3 regions of the Xanthomonas theicola genome follow, and region 2 is predicted to be linked to each of the others. Evidence: predicted binding sites of a transcription regulator. Region 2 holds the regulator's gene; each other region holds the start of a gene.
What was found. The regulator HrcA, encoded in region 2, represses chaperone genes, less so after heat shock. The targets are predictions, from matches to a motif close to TTNGCACTCNNNNNNNNNGAGTGCNAA.

Region 1: a site for HrcA is predicted at 3,092-3,118, ahead of rpoH (RNA polymerase sigma factor RpoH). Genes of this name have one in related genera too.
Region 3: a site for HrcA is predicted at 2,045-2,071, ahead of G4Q83_RS16030 (co-chaperone GroES). Genes of this name have one in related genera too.

Annotation. Positions count from the first base shown of each region.
Region 1 covers NZ_CP049017.1:4,209,400-4,214,064, reverse strand. The annotation lists gene ftsE (cell division ATP-binding protein FtsE) at 1-373, shown strand, start outside; gene ftsX (permease-like cell division protein FtsX) at 370-1,317, shown strand; gene G4Q83_RS19750 (response regulator) at 1,325-2,167, shown strand; gene ung (uracil-DNA glycosylase) at 2,187-2,915, shown strand; gene rpoH (RNA polymerase sigma factor RpoH) at 3,130-4,008, shown strand; gene G4Q83_RS19735 (IS5 family transposase) at 4,279-4,665, opposite strand, start outside.
Region 2 covers NZ_CP049017.1:2,430,559-2,435,223, forward strand. The annotation lists gene dnaK (molecular chaperone DnaK) at 1-1,334, opposite strand, end outside; gene grpE (nucleotide exchange factor GrpE) at 1,482-2,003, opposite strand; gene hrcA (heat-inducible transcriptional repressor HrcA) at 2,173-3,231, opposite strand; gene recN (DNA repair protein RecN) at 3,344-4,665, shown strand, end outside.
Region 3 covers NZ_CP049017.1:3,442,047-3,446,711, forward strand. The annotation lists gene G4Q83_RS16025 (endonuclease) at 83-1,837, opposite strand; gene G4Q83_RS16030 (co-chaperone GroES) at 2,123-2,410, shown strand; gene groL (chaperonin GroEL) at 2,546-4,192, shown strand.

The DNA of each region.
Region 1 (4,665 bases), 1.8 Mb from region 2:
CCTGATCCTGCGCGGCACCCGCCGCGCCGAGATCGGCAAGCGCGTGCGTTCGGTACTGGAGCGGATGGGGTTGAGCCATCGCGAGAAGGCGCTGCCGTCGCAGCTGTCGGCCGGCGAGCAGCAGCGCGTCGGCATCGCCCGGGCGATGGTTGGCGAACCACGCCTGCTGGTCGCCGACGAGCCGACCGGCAACCTCGACCCGACCCTGGCCGCCGAGATCATGCAACTGTTCGCCGAACTGCCGGCGCGCGGCACCAGCGTGCTGGTGGTCAGCCACGACTTGGCGCTGCTCAAGCAGATGCGCAAGCGCGTGCTGATCCTGGACCACGGCCGCCTGGTCGACGACATCTCCCCGCAGGACCTGGCCGAATGAGCGCACGCAATGCCGCCGGCGCCGCCGCGCCCTCGCGCCTGGGCGTGTGGTGGGACCACCACCTGCACAGCATCGCCTACAGCCTCGGCCGGGCCATGCGCAAGCCGTGGGCGACGCTGCTGACGATGGCGGTGATGGCCCTGGCCCTGGCGCTGCCGCTGGGACTGTCGATCGCGCTGGACAACCTCAAGCACTTCGCCGGCAGCGTGCAGCAGTCGCGCGACATCAATGTATTCCTGAAGACCGCGGTCGATGCCGCCGCGGCGAATGCGTTGGCCGCGACCTTGCGCGGCCGCGCCGACGTCGCCGCGGTGGCGCTGCGCACGCCCGCGCAGGGCATGGCCGAACTGCGCGACAGCGCCGGGCTCGGCGAGGCGCTGGACGCGCTCGACGACAACCCGCTGCCGACCCTGTTGGTGGTCACCCCGTCCAGCGCCGACGACGCGCCGCTGGCGGCGGCGCTGAGCGCGCTGCCGCAGGCCGACCTGGTCCAGCACGATGCGCTGTGGCGCAAGCGCCTGGACGGCTGGCTGCGTTTCGGCGAGCGCTTGGTGCAGGTGCTGTCGGTGCTGCTCGGCGCCGGCGCGGCGCTGGTGGTCGGCAATACCGTGCGACTGGACATCCAGTCGCGGCGCGAGGAGATCGGCGTGCTGCAGTTGCTCGGCGCCAGCGACGGCTTCATCCGCCGCCCGTTCCTGTACCTGGGCGCATGGTACGGCTTCGGCGCCGGGGTGCTGGCGCTGGGCCTGATCGCCGCCTCCGGGATGGCGCTGGGGCCGCCGCTGGCGGAACTGGCCGACAGCTACGGCAGCCATTTCGCGCTGCACGGCCTGGACGCGCTGCATGCCTCGCTGGTGCTGCTCGGCACGCTGTTGCTCGGCTGGCTCGGCGCCTGGCTGGTGACCGGCCACTTCCTGCGCCAGACGCGTCCCACCGACGCCTGAGGCGCGCATGTCCCGGCACGAACTCACGCACCTGATCAGCGACGCCCCGCGGGTGATGGTCGTCGACGGTTCCAAGCTGGTGCGCAAGCTGATCGCCGACGTGCTGCACCGCGAACTGCCGGGCGTGGAGGTGGTCGGCTGCGCCAGCATCGCCAAGGCGCGCGCCGCGCTGGCGGCCGGCCCGGTGAACCTGGTCACCACTTCGCTGGCGTTGCCCGACGGCGACGGCCTGACCCTGGCACGCAGCGTGCGCGAGGCCGTCGGCCAGGCCTATGTGCCGGTGATCGTGGTGTCCGGCGACGCCCAGCAGCACCTTGTCGAACGCCGCTTCACCGAATACGTGACCGACTACTTCGACAAGGCGCTGGGCCACGAGGCGCTGGCGACCTTCATCCGCGGCTACGTGCAACCGCAGCCGGTGGCCGGCGCCACCATCCTCTACGTCGAGGACAGCCGTGTGGTGGCCGAGGCGACCAAGCGCATGCTCGAGCGCCAGGAACTGCACGTGGTGCACGTGCTGGCGGCCGAGGACGCCTTCGCGCTGCTGACCGCCGAATCGCTGGGTCGCACCACCCGCCGCATCGACCTGGTGCTGACCGACGTCACCCTCAAGGGCGAGCTGAACGGGTGCGACGTGGTGCAGCGCATCCGCATCGACTTCGCCTACGGCAAGCGGCGCATGCCGGTGCTGGTGATGACCGGCGACAGCAATCCGCACAACCAGTCCGCGCTGCTGCGTGCCGGCGCCAACGACCTGGTGCAGAAACCGATCGAGGAGCGCCTGCTGGTCACCAAGGTGCTGTTCCAGCTGCGCCTGGCCAAGCTCGACGACAATGCCGTGACTTTCTGAGCGAGTGGCCGGACCTGCAATGAGTAGCGAAGATGAGACCCGGGTGCAACTGGAACCTTCGTGGAAGGCGCGGGTCGGCGACTGGCTGCTGCGCCCGCAGATGCGCGAACTGGCCACGTTGCTGCGTCAGCGCAAGGCCGCCGGCGCGCGCGTGTTCCCGCCCGGACGGCGCATCTTCGCCGCGTTCGAGGCGACCCCGTTCGATCGGGTCGAGGTGGTGATCCTCGGCCAGGACCCCTACCACGGCCTCGGCCAGGCGCACGGGCTGTGTTTCTCGGTGCTGCCCGGGGTGCCGGTGCCGCCGTCGCTGCTGAACATTTACAAGGAGATCGAGGACGACCTGGGCATCCGCCGTCCCGACCATGGCTGCCTGCTGCCCTGGGCGCAGCGCGGGGTGCTGTTGCTCAACGCAGTGCTGACGGTGGAGGAAGGCCGCGCCGGCGCACACCAGGGCAAGGGCTGGGAGGGTTTCACCGACCATGTCGTGGAGACCTTGAACCGCGAACGCGAGGGCCTGGTGTTCCTGTTGTGGGGCAGCTACGCCCAGGCCAAGGGCAAGGTCATCGACACCCGCCGCCACCGCGTGCTGAAGGCGCCGCATCCCTCGCCGCTGTCGGCGCACCGCGGCTTCCTGGGCTGCAAGCACTTCTCCGCCGCCAACGACTACCTGCGCCGCCGCGGCGCCCAGCCGATCGACTGGAGCCTGCCGCCGCGCGCGCTGCTGGACCCGGCCCTGGGTGGCGACTGAACCGCGGTTCGACGGCGGCCCCAGCGGCGCGGCGCGTGTACGAAAATTTCGCGGGGCCAATGTTAGGTTCGGCGTCCGTATCCGGTGATGCCGCCCACCGTTCCAGTGGCTTCCGTTGCAATCCATTTCCTGATGCGAATGTTCCATTAACGGAACACAGGAACTTTTTACTGTACCCAGCAGTCCAGTTAGTTGACTGCTAAGATGAGCCCCTATGACCCAGACCATCCCTGCCACCGCGCTGGTGGCCAACAACCTCCCGATCCCCAGTCCGCTCGGTTCGCTGGATGCCTACATCGGCGCCGTGCACCAGATTCCGGTGCTGACGTCCGACGAGGAACGCGAGCTGGCGATGCGCTACCGCGACCAGGAAGACCTGGATGCGGCCCGTGAACTGGTCCATTCCCACCTGCGCTTCGTGGTCCATGTCGCCCGCGGCTACAACGGCTACGGCCTGCCGCTGGGCGACCTGATCCAGGAAGGCAACATCGGCCTGATGAAGGCGGTCAAGCGCTTCGACCCGGAAATGGGCGTGCGTCTGGTCAGCTTTGCGGTGCACTGGATCCGTGCCGAGATGCACGAATACATCCTGAAGAACTGGCGCATCGTCAAGGTCGCCACGACCAAGGCGCAGCGCAAGCTGTTCTTCAACCTGCGCAAGTCCAAGACCCGCCTGGGCTGGATGAACGCGGCGGAGGTGAGCACGGTCGCCAAGGACCTCAACGTGTCCGAGCGCGAGGTGTTGGAGATGGAGTCGCGTCTGTCCGGGCGCGACATCGGCTTCGATGCGCCGTCCGACGAGGGCGACGATCATGCCCCGCCGTCGCCATCCGCCTACCTGATGGCCAACGAGGAAGACCCTTCGCAGGTCTATGAGCGCGCCGACAGCGAGGACAACCAGTTGCAGCTGCTGCGCGAAGGTCTGGCCGAACTCGATGCGCGGTCGCGCGACATCGTCAAGCGCCGCTGGCTGGACGCGGACAGCAAGATCACGCTGCAGGAGCTGGCCGACGAGTACGGCGTGTCCGCCGAACGCATTCGCCAGATCGAAGCCAGCGCGCTGAAGAAGATGAAGGCATTGTTCGTGGCGTGAGCAACTGCAGTACTGTTCTACTCGGTTGGGAGAAGAACCCTAAAAAAGGCCTTTATTGAAATAGGGGCCTTTTTTTGCAAGCGCGACTTGATGGGTTCTGGGGGAAAGGATGATCAATAGAAATAAGGGCGCCTGAACACCCCCACCCTTTGATGCGTCCTGATGAATTTTCGGCTCGCAACGCGGGTTGATTCGCCCCGGCACGGAACTTTCGGCAGCCATCGCCGCCTTGATCGGCGGTGGCAACCGCGATCTGGGCATGCCACGCGCTCATGCAGGCATGGCTCCGGCTTCCTGCAGCCGCGCCAGGCGCATCAGGTTGTGGCTGGCGACCTTCAAGCCGATCGCCCCCTTCGCCCGTGCCAACCCCATCGTGCGCAAACACTTGCCGCCTTGTTGCGCCAATCGTGCCAAGGCGTGCTCGACGAATGCCCGATCCTTCGCAATGCGATGGTTGCGACGCTGTCGCGCTTCGGACAGTGACTTGCCGCCAACCCCCTGTTGGTGGATGTCCACGCGATCGCCGGCGGCCTTCAGCCTGGCGTCGCGCTCCTTGTGAGCGTGCGCGCTGTCGGCTCGGATCCCCCGTGCCGTGTTGGCCTCCTCGATCAAATCCTCGAAGTGCTGGCTGTCGTGCACGTTCGCGCCGCTCACCTC
Region 2 (4,665 bases):
CCCTGCAGCACGTGCACGGTCACCGCGGACTGGTTGTCCTCGGCGGTGGAGAAGGTCTGCGAGGCCTTGGTCGGGATCGTGGTGTTCTTCTCGATGATCTTGGTGAACACCCCGCCCAGGGTCTCGATGCCCAGGCTCAGCGGGGTCACGTCGAGCAGCAGCACGTCCTTGACGTCGCCGGCCAGCACCCCGCCCTGGATCGCGGCGCCCAGCGCCACGGCCTCGTCGGGGTTGACGTCCTTGCGCGGTTCCTTGCCGAAGAACTCGGCCACCGCCTGCTGCACCTTGGGCATGCGGGTCTGGCCGCCGACCAGGATCACCTCGGTCACGTCGCTGGCGCGCAGGCCGGCGTCGTTGAGCGCGGTGCGACACGGCTCGATGGTGCGCTTGACCAGGTCCTCGACCAGCGCCTCGAGCTTGGCCCGGGTCAGCTTGATGTTGAGGTGCTTGGGGCCCGACGCGTCGGCGGTCACGTACGGCAGGTTGACTTCGGTCTGCTGCGAGGACGACAGCTCGATCTTGGCGCGCTCGGCCGCATCCTTCAGGCGCTGCAGCGCCAGCGGATCCTTGCGCAGGTCGATGCCCTGGTCCTTGTTGAATTCCTCGACCAGGTAGTCGATGACGCGCTTGTCGAAGTCTTCGCCGCCCAGGAAGGTGTCGCCGTTGGTGGCCAGCACCTCGAACTGCTTCTCGCCGTCGACATTGGCGATCTCGATGATCGACACGTCGAAGGTGCCGCCGCCCAGGTCGTACACCGCGATCTTGCGGTCGCCGCCCTGGCCCTTGTCCAGGCCGTAGGCCAGCGCCGCGGCGGTCGGCTCGTTGATGATGCGCTTGACGTCCAGACCGGCGATGCGGCCGGCGTCCTTGGTCGCCTGGCGCTGGCTGTCGTTGAAGTACGCCGGCACGGTGATGACCGCCTCGGTGACCGCCTCGCCCAGGAACGCCTCGGCGGTCTTCTTCATCTTCTCCAGCACCTGCGCGGAGATCTCCTGCGAGGCCAGCTTGCGGCCGTCGGCGGTGGCCACCCACGCATCGCCGTTGTCGTGCTGGACGATGCCGTACGGGACCAGGCCGATGTCCTTCTGCACCTCGGCGTCGGTGAACTTGCGGCCGATCAGCCGCTTCACCGCGTAGAAGGTGTTCTTCGGATTGGTGACCGCCTGGCGCTTGGCCGAGGCGCCCACCAGCACTTCACCGTCCTTGGTGTAGGCGACGATCGAAGGCGTGGTGCGGTCGCCCTCGGAATTCTCGATGACGCGGGCCTTGCCGCCGTCCATGATCGCCACGCACGAGTTGGTCGTGCCCAGGTCGATGCCGATGATCTTGCCCATTGGAATGACTCCTGAAATTTCTGGTGTCCGGCCGCTGCCGGGGGTCTGGTTCGGATATAGGGATGGCCGCAGTTCATTCAAGCCATCGCCGCAAATTGGCGTTCCGCTGCAGCCGCGCCCGATTCAGGCGCAGATCGCACGGCGCGCTCAGTCGTGCTTGGCCACTACCACCAGGGCCGGCCGCAGCAAACGCTCGTTGAGCAGGTACCCCTTCTGGAACACCTGCACCACGTGCCCGGGGGCCACGCCCTCGGCCTCGGCCTGGCTGATCGCCTGGTGATGATCCGGATTGAACGGCTGCCCGGTCGGATCGAGCAGGGTCAGGCCGTTGTCGGCGGCGACCTTGAGCAACTGCTTGTAGGTCAGTTCCAGGCCGTCGCGCAGCGGGCTGGGCGCACTGCCGGCGGCGGTCAGGCCGGCATCCAGGCTGTCGAACACCGGCAGCAAGTCGCCGAGCAGGCGCTCGTTGGCGAACCTGCGCGCCTGCTCGACGTCGCGGGCGATGCGCTTGCGCTGATTTTCCAGGTCGGCGCGCTCGCGCAGCGCATCGGCCTTGACCAGCGCCAGTTCACTGCGCAGCGTCTCGAGCTGCGCCTGCAGCGGATCGGTCGACGGTTGCTGGGCCTCGGTCAGGTGTTCAGAATCGAATTCGGGGTGGTCTTGGTTCATTTCCGGTTCCCTGGCGGGAGGTGCGCCCGCCCTACCGCACCACCTATGTGGGCGTCCGGGGGGGATTCAAGATGCTGTGTTGCATCTTCGGGATTGGGGATTGGGGATTGGCCACAGCGGCGGCACGGTGCGCGCCGGCGGCTCCATGCCCGTCCTGCCCCAGGCCCGGCTAGCGTTCCGCCGGCGGGGTCGGGTCCAGCGCCGCGCCCAGCACGTCGGCGGCGATCTGCACCAGCGGGATCACCCGGTCGTAGTCCATGCGCTTGGGCCCGATCACCCCCAGCACGCCCAGCACTCGGCCGCCGGCCAGGTAGGGCGCGGTGACCAGCGACACGCTCTCCAGCGGCACCACCCCGGTCTCCTCCCCGATGAAGATGCGCACCCCCGGCGCGCGGATGGTGCGCTCGAGCAGCTGCAGGATCTCGCGCTTGCTGGCGAAGATCTCGAACAGCTCGCGCAGCCGCTCCAGGTCCGAGAGGTCCTGCACACCCATCAGCTTGGTCTGCCCGGCCAGCACCATGTCGTCGCCGGCCGGCGCCAGCGCCTGCTCGGCCAGTTCCACGCTGTGCGCCAGCAGCAGCTCCATCTCGTCGCGCGCGTGGCGCAGCTCGCGCACCAGGCTGGCGCGGATGTCGGCCAGCGCACGGCCGGCGAAATGCGCGTTCAGGTAATTGGCCACGCGCTCCAGCTCGGCCGGCTCGTAGGCCTTGCGCGGCTCGATGACCCGGTTCTGCACCTCGTTGTCGGCGAACACCAGGATCGCCAGCACGCGGCGCGCGTCCAGCGGCACGAAGTCGATGTGCCGGAACGCGAACTGCTCGCGCTTGGGCGCGCTGACCACGCCGACGAAATGGGTCATCGCCGACAGCAGCTCCGAGGCGCTGCCGAGCAGCGCCTGGGTGCCGGCGGCGCTGGCCATCTCCGCGCGCAGCCGCGCCACCTCGCCCTCGCCCGGCGGGCGCATCTGTACCAGGCTGTCGACGAACACCCGGTAGCCGGTGGCGGTGGGAATGCGCCCGGCCGAGGTATGCGGCGAACTGAGCAGGCCGGCGTCCTCCAGGTCGGCGAGGATGTTGCGGATCGTCGCCGGGCTCACGTCCAGCCCGGCGTGGCGGGCCAGGGTCTGCGAGCCGACCGGTTCGCCGTCGCGGATATAGCGCGAGATCAGCGTGCGCAGCAGCTGCCGGGCACGCGGGTCGAGCGAGGAATGGACCGGAGAGGCGCGCATGGAATCAACCCGTGAGACTGGACACTAGATAATGGCTGCATGCCGGCTTGGCAAGCCATTGGCCCACCTGCCCGCGCGTGCTAGCGTTGCGCGGCCTCGGATTCCGACCCCCATGCTCAGACATCTCTCGATCAAGGATTTCGCCGTCGTGCGCGGTACCGAACTGGAATTCGGCCCTGGCATGACCGTGGTGTCCGGCGAAACCGGCGCCGGCAAGTCGCTGATGGTGGACGCGCTCGGCTTCCTGTCCGGGCTGCGCGCCGACAGCGGGGTGGTCCGCCACGGCGCCGACCGCGCCGAACTGTCGGCCGAGTTCGCCGTGCCCGACGCCGCCCCGGCGCGCGCCTGGCTGCGCGAGAACGAGCTCGACGACGAGGCGCAATGCCAGCTGCGCCGGGTGATCCGCGCCGACGGCGGTTCGCGCGCCTGGATCAACGGCCGACCGGTGACCTTGTCACAGCTGGCCGAACTGGCCGGACACCTGGTTGAGATCCACGGCCAGCACGAACACCAGGCGCTGCTGTCGCGCGGCAGCCAGCTCGGCCTGCTCGACGCCTACGCCCGCAACGAGACCGAACGCGCCGCGGTGCGCGCCGCCGCCGCGCGCTGGCAGGCGCTGCTGGGCGAGCGCGAGACGCTGCTGGCGCAGGGCGACGTCTCCGACCGGATCGGCTTCCTCGAACACCAGCTGGCCGAACTGCAGCGCGAGGACCTCGCTCCGGCCGCGATCGCCGCGCTGGACGCCAACCACCGCCGCCAGGCCCACGCCTCGGCGCTGATCGGCGCCTGCGAGGGCGCGGCGCAGCGGCTCAACGGCGACGAGGCGCCGGCGGTGCTGGAACTGCTGCAGCAGACCCGCCACGAACTCGGCAAGGTCGGCGAGTACGACCCGCGCCTGGCCGAGGTCCAGGCGCTGCTCGACAGCGCCACGATCCAGCTGGAGGAGGCGCTGGCGCTGGTCGACCGGGTCCGCGACGACCTGGAAGCGGACCCTGCGCAATTCGAGGACATGGAACGCAAGCTCGGCCGGCTGCACGACCTGGCGCGCAAGCATCGGGTCACCGCGGACACGCTGGGCCAGCACCGCGACGCGCTGCTGGCCGAGGTCGAGGGCCTGCGCGGCGCCGGCGAACGGCTGGACGCGCTCGATGCGGAGGTCGTCCGTGCCACGCAGGCCTGGCGCGACGCCGCGGCCGCGCTCAGCGGCACCCGCGCGCGCGCGGCGCGGGCGTTGTCGCAGGCCACCACCGCGCTGATCGGCGAACTGGGCATGGGCGGCGGGCGCTTCGAGATCCAGCTGGAACCGCACGAGGCCGCGCGCCCCGACCCGGCCGGCGCCGAGCGCGTCGAGTTCCTGGTCGCGGCCAACGCCGGGCAGCCGCCGCGCGCGCTGCGCAAGGTCGCCTCCGGCGGCGAGCTGTCGCGCATTTCGCT
Region 3 (4,665 bases), 1.0 Mb from region 2:
CGGCCGCGGTTGTGCCGGCGAGCGCCTGCAACGCGCCGGCGCGAGGCCCGGCGCGTCCCGAGCGGCGCGCTGGGCACGGGGCTCAGTTGAGCAACTGGCAGCTGGCCGGCTTGGCCGAGGCGAACAGCGCGGAGGTCGCCCACGCCGGATGGTCGATGAACGGATTGCGATTGCCCTGGAAGCTGTACACCACTTCGTTGCGCGCGCGCTCGGCAGCGTCGGGCGGGTCCTGCTGGCTCCACGCGATCAGCGTCGACAGCAGGCCCATGTAGGCCGGCGAGGCCGAGGTCTGCACGATCTTGCTGCGGTCGTCGGTCAGCTCCAGGTCCGGCTCGGATTGCCCGGTGGCCGCGTCGGTGCCGCCTTCGTAGCGGATCGCCATGTACATCACCGCACGCGCCATGTCGCCCTTGCGGTGGTTCCACACCTCGAAGCTGCCGCGGTTGCCGTCCGGGGTGCGTACCCAGTTGGAATTGCCCGGATAGCTGCCGCTGCCGCCGCCGAAGCCGGCGTTGGCCTCGGTGATGCGCTCGCCGCAGTTGCTGTCGCAGTTCGCGTACGGCTTGTTGCCGCGGTCCGCATTCCAGATGGCGTCGGTCAGGTACAGCATGTGCGTGTCGGTGTACGGCGCGTAGGGCAGGCCCTTGTCGCCGCTGGCCGAGCCGAAGCCCAGCGAGTTCGGCCAGCTGTGCTCGCGGTTGTACTTCAGCCCGCGGCCGCTGCCGGCGCGGTCGCTGACCTTGGCGTAGCTGCGGTTGCGGTAGGCGTCGAGGATGCGCCCGCTATTGTTCGGGTCCTCGTCGGCGATCTCCAGGATGGTCCAGGTGCTGGTGCCGGAGCGGCTGCTGTACGGGTACACGGTGTGGCCCTTGATCGTCTCGTGCAGCGAGCAGCGCAACTGGCTGGCGCTGGAGGTGTTGACCCGCGCGTAGTAGTTGCCGACGCCGCTGCCGCTGGCGACACTGAAGGCGATGCTGCTGTCCTGCGCCGGATGCGCGCCGCTGGCGTCGCGCACGCGCGCGGCCAGGATGCTCAGGCTGCAGCTCTCGCCGGCGGCCAGTGCGCTGTTGCTGGAGATCGCGAACCGGGTGCCGCTGCTGGGGTAGCTCAGCGCCACCGTGCCGGACTGGCTGCAGCTCAACCCGAACGCGCCGCTGGCCAGGGTCACCGCCTCGCTGAAGCTCACCGCCAGGTCGCCGGCGGCGGGGAAGTTGCTGGCGCCCTGCGCCGGGGTGGTCGAAGCCACCGACGGCGCAGCGTTGCCACCGCCGCTGAAGGTCTGGCCGCTGTTGCAGGCGCCGAAGCTGCTGGCCGAGCTGCCGGCCCAGTTGAAGTCGGCCGCGGCGCTGCCGTTGCCGCGCAGTTGCAACGAGGTGCCCGCCGCGGTGGTGTTGCTCTCGCTGACCGGCAGGTTCTGGCTGTCCATTCCGGCGGCCGGGCCGCCGCCGGTGATCGCGCCCTCGTAACTGAGGAACTGCACCACCTTGCCGCTGCCGTCGACCAGCGCCAGGCCGTCGTTGGGACCGTTCTGCACGCCGTTGCTGGCATAGCCGACCGTGGCGATGCGCACCTGCCCACCGCAGTTGACCAGGCTGCCGGCCGGCACCGAGGTCGTGGCGTAGACGACGGCGCTGCCGGGGCTGCTGCCGTTGTACAGATGCACCTTATAACCGCTCAGGCTCTCGCCGGCGGTGGCGACGATCTCCATGCCCTCGCCGGCATCGCCGGCGGCGCTGGCATCGTCGTAATGCAGTTCGTTGATGAACACGGCAGCCTGGGCGTGGCCGGCCAGGGCCAGCAGACAGGCGAGAGGCCGCGCAACGGCAGATGGCTTCATCGACAACTCCTTCGGATGGCCCTCCCCCACCAGGGGAGTCCTGCGAGGCTAGCCTGCCTGTATGACCGCATTGCGGAATCGGGGTACCAGTTCCCGACTCGGTCGGGCATGCCCGGGCGAAAAATTTTTGCGGCCAGCCCTTGAAAGGGCGCCGGCCAGCACCATAACAAGCGCATCCCGGTGAACCGGGTTTTTTCGCGAGCGCTGCTGGCAGTCGTCATGGACGAGTGCTAACATCGCCAGCCTTTCCAAGACAAATCAATCACTTAAAGAGGGTCTCTCGCAATGAGCATCAAGCCGCTTCACGACCGCGTCGTAGTCAAGCCGATCGAAGCCGATGAAATTTCCGCCGGCGGCATCGTGATCCCGGATTCGGCCAAGGAGAAGTCCACCAAGGGCGAAATCGTGGCCATCGGCGCTGGCAAGCCGTTGGACAACGGCAGCGTCCGCGCCCCGGCGGTCAAGGTCGGCGACAAGGTCATCTACGGCCAGTACGCCGGCTCCAGCTACAAGTCCGAAGGCATCGAGTACAAGGTGCTGCGCGAAGACGACATCCTGGCGATCGTGGACTAAGAAAGTCCCGATCGCGGATTCGGGAGTGGGAATTGGGGATAGGCGCGGCGCTTTCCGCTCCGCAGTCCCCGATCTCCCCCGGACTCCGCATCCAGCCAATCCCCAATCCCAAATTACGAATCCCGGAGTACACACATGGCTGCCAAAGATATCCGTTTCGGTGAAGACGCCCGTTCGCGCATGGTGCGCGGCGTCAACATCCTCGCCAACGCCGTCAAGGCCACCCTGGGCCCGAAGGGCCGCAACGTCGTGCTCGAGAAGAGCTTCGGCGCCCCGACCATCACCAAGGACGGCGTCTCCGTCGCCAAGGAAATCGAACTGGCCGACAAGTTCGAGAACATGGGCGCGCAGATGGTGAAGGAAGTCGCGTCCAAGACCTCCGACAACGCCGGCGACGGCACCACCACTGCCACCGTGCTGGCGCAGGCGCTGATCCGCGAAGGGTCCAAGGCGGTCGCCGCCGGCATGAACCCGATGGACCTCAAGCGCGGCATCGACAAGGCCGTCGTGGCCGCCGTGGCCGAGCTGAAGAAGATCAGCAAGCCCACCGCCGACGACAAGGCGATCGCCCAGGTCGGCACCATCTCGGCCAACTCCGACGAGTCGATCGGCAACATCATCGCCGACGCGATGAAGAAGGTTGGCAAGGAAGGCGTCATCACCGTCGAGGAAGGCTCGGGCCTGGACAACGAGCTGGACGTGGTCGAGGGCATGCAGTTCGACCGCGGCTACCTGTCGCCGTACTTCATCAACAACCAGCAGAGCCAGTCGGCCGACCTGGACGAGCCGTTCATCCTGCTGCACGACAAGAAGATCTCCAACGTACGCGACCTGCTGCCCGTGCTGGAAGGCGTGGCCAAGGCCGGCAAGCCGCTGCTGATCGTGGCCGAGGAAGTCGAGGGCGAAGCGCTGGCGACCCTGGTGGTCAACACCATCCGCGGCATCGTCAAGGTCGTGGCGGTCAAGGCCCCGGGCTTCGGCGACCGTCGCAAGGCGATGCTGGAAGACATGGCCGTGCTAACCGGCGGCACCGTGATCTCCGAGGAAGTGGGCCTGGCGCTGGAGAAGGCGACCATCAAGGACCTGGGCCGCGCCAAGAAGGTGCAGGTCTCCAAGGAGAACACCACCATCATCGACGGCGCCGGCGAGACCACCGGCATCGAGTCGCGCATCAAGCAGATCAAGGCGCAGATCGAAGAGACCTCGTCGGACTACGACCGCGAGAAGCTGCAGGAGCGCGTGGCCAAGCTGGCCGGCGGCGTGGCGGTGATCAAGGTCGGCGCCTCGACCGAAATCGAAATGAAGGAAAAGAAGGCGCGCGTCGAAGACGCCCTGCACGCGACCCGCGCGGCGGTGGAAGAAGGCGTGGTCCCGGGCGGCGGCGTGGCCCTGGTGCGCGCGCTGACCGCGATCGGCGAGCTGAAGGGCGCCAATGAAGATCAGACCCACGGCATCCAGATCGCGCTGCGCGCGATGGAAGCGCCGCTGCGCGAGATCGTCACCAACGCCGGCGCAGAGCCGTCCGTGATCCTGAACCGGGTCAAGGAAGGCACCGGCAACTTCGGCTACAACGCCGCCAACGGCGAGTTCGGCGACATGGTCGAGTTCGGCATCCTGGACCCGACCAAGGTGACCCGTTCGGCGCTGCAGAACGCCGCGTCGATCGCCGGCTTGATGATCACCACCGAAGCGATGGTGGCCGAAGCGCCGAAGAAGGAAGAGCCGGCCGCGGCTGGCGGCATGGGCGGCGGCATGGGCGGCATGGGCGGCATGGATTTCTGATCCAGCCGGCGCAAGCCGACTGCAGTACGCAACCGAAAGGAGCTCCGCAGCGATGCGGGGCTCTTTTTTTGGTTCTTCACCCAACTCCGGGGAAGGCCGCCCTGATCTGAGGAAGAAGTAGGCCTCATCGCGGTAACCGTAGGTATCGGATCCGACGGTCGAGAACTCCCGCAACAACGCCGTGTTCCGCAATGTGTCCACAGCGTTGCGGCCGCCGCGGTGTCGATGCAGTGCGGACCCTGCGCAAATCGGCATTCAATCTGGAGAATATCGCATAAAGCGGCATCGTCTACAAGAGCGACGTGGCAGCGTGTTGACAACGTTGTCGCCGCATTGCAGGTTAAGTCGGCGAGTGCGCCAGGGGATCTGTGCGCTCGCACGCTCGTCATTCCTTGAGCGCGCCGATGCGGCGCAGCGCAGCCCATGCCATCGCATGCATACGGCTGCGCTGTGGGCAACGGCAGCGCCGGGGA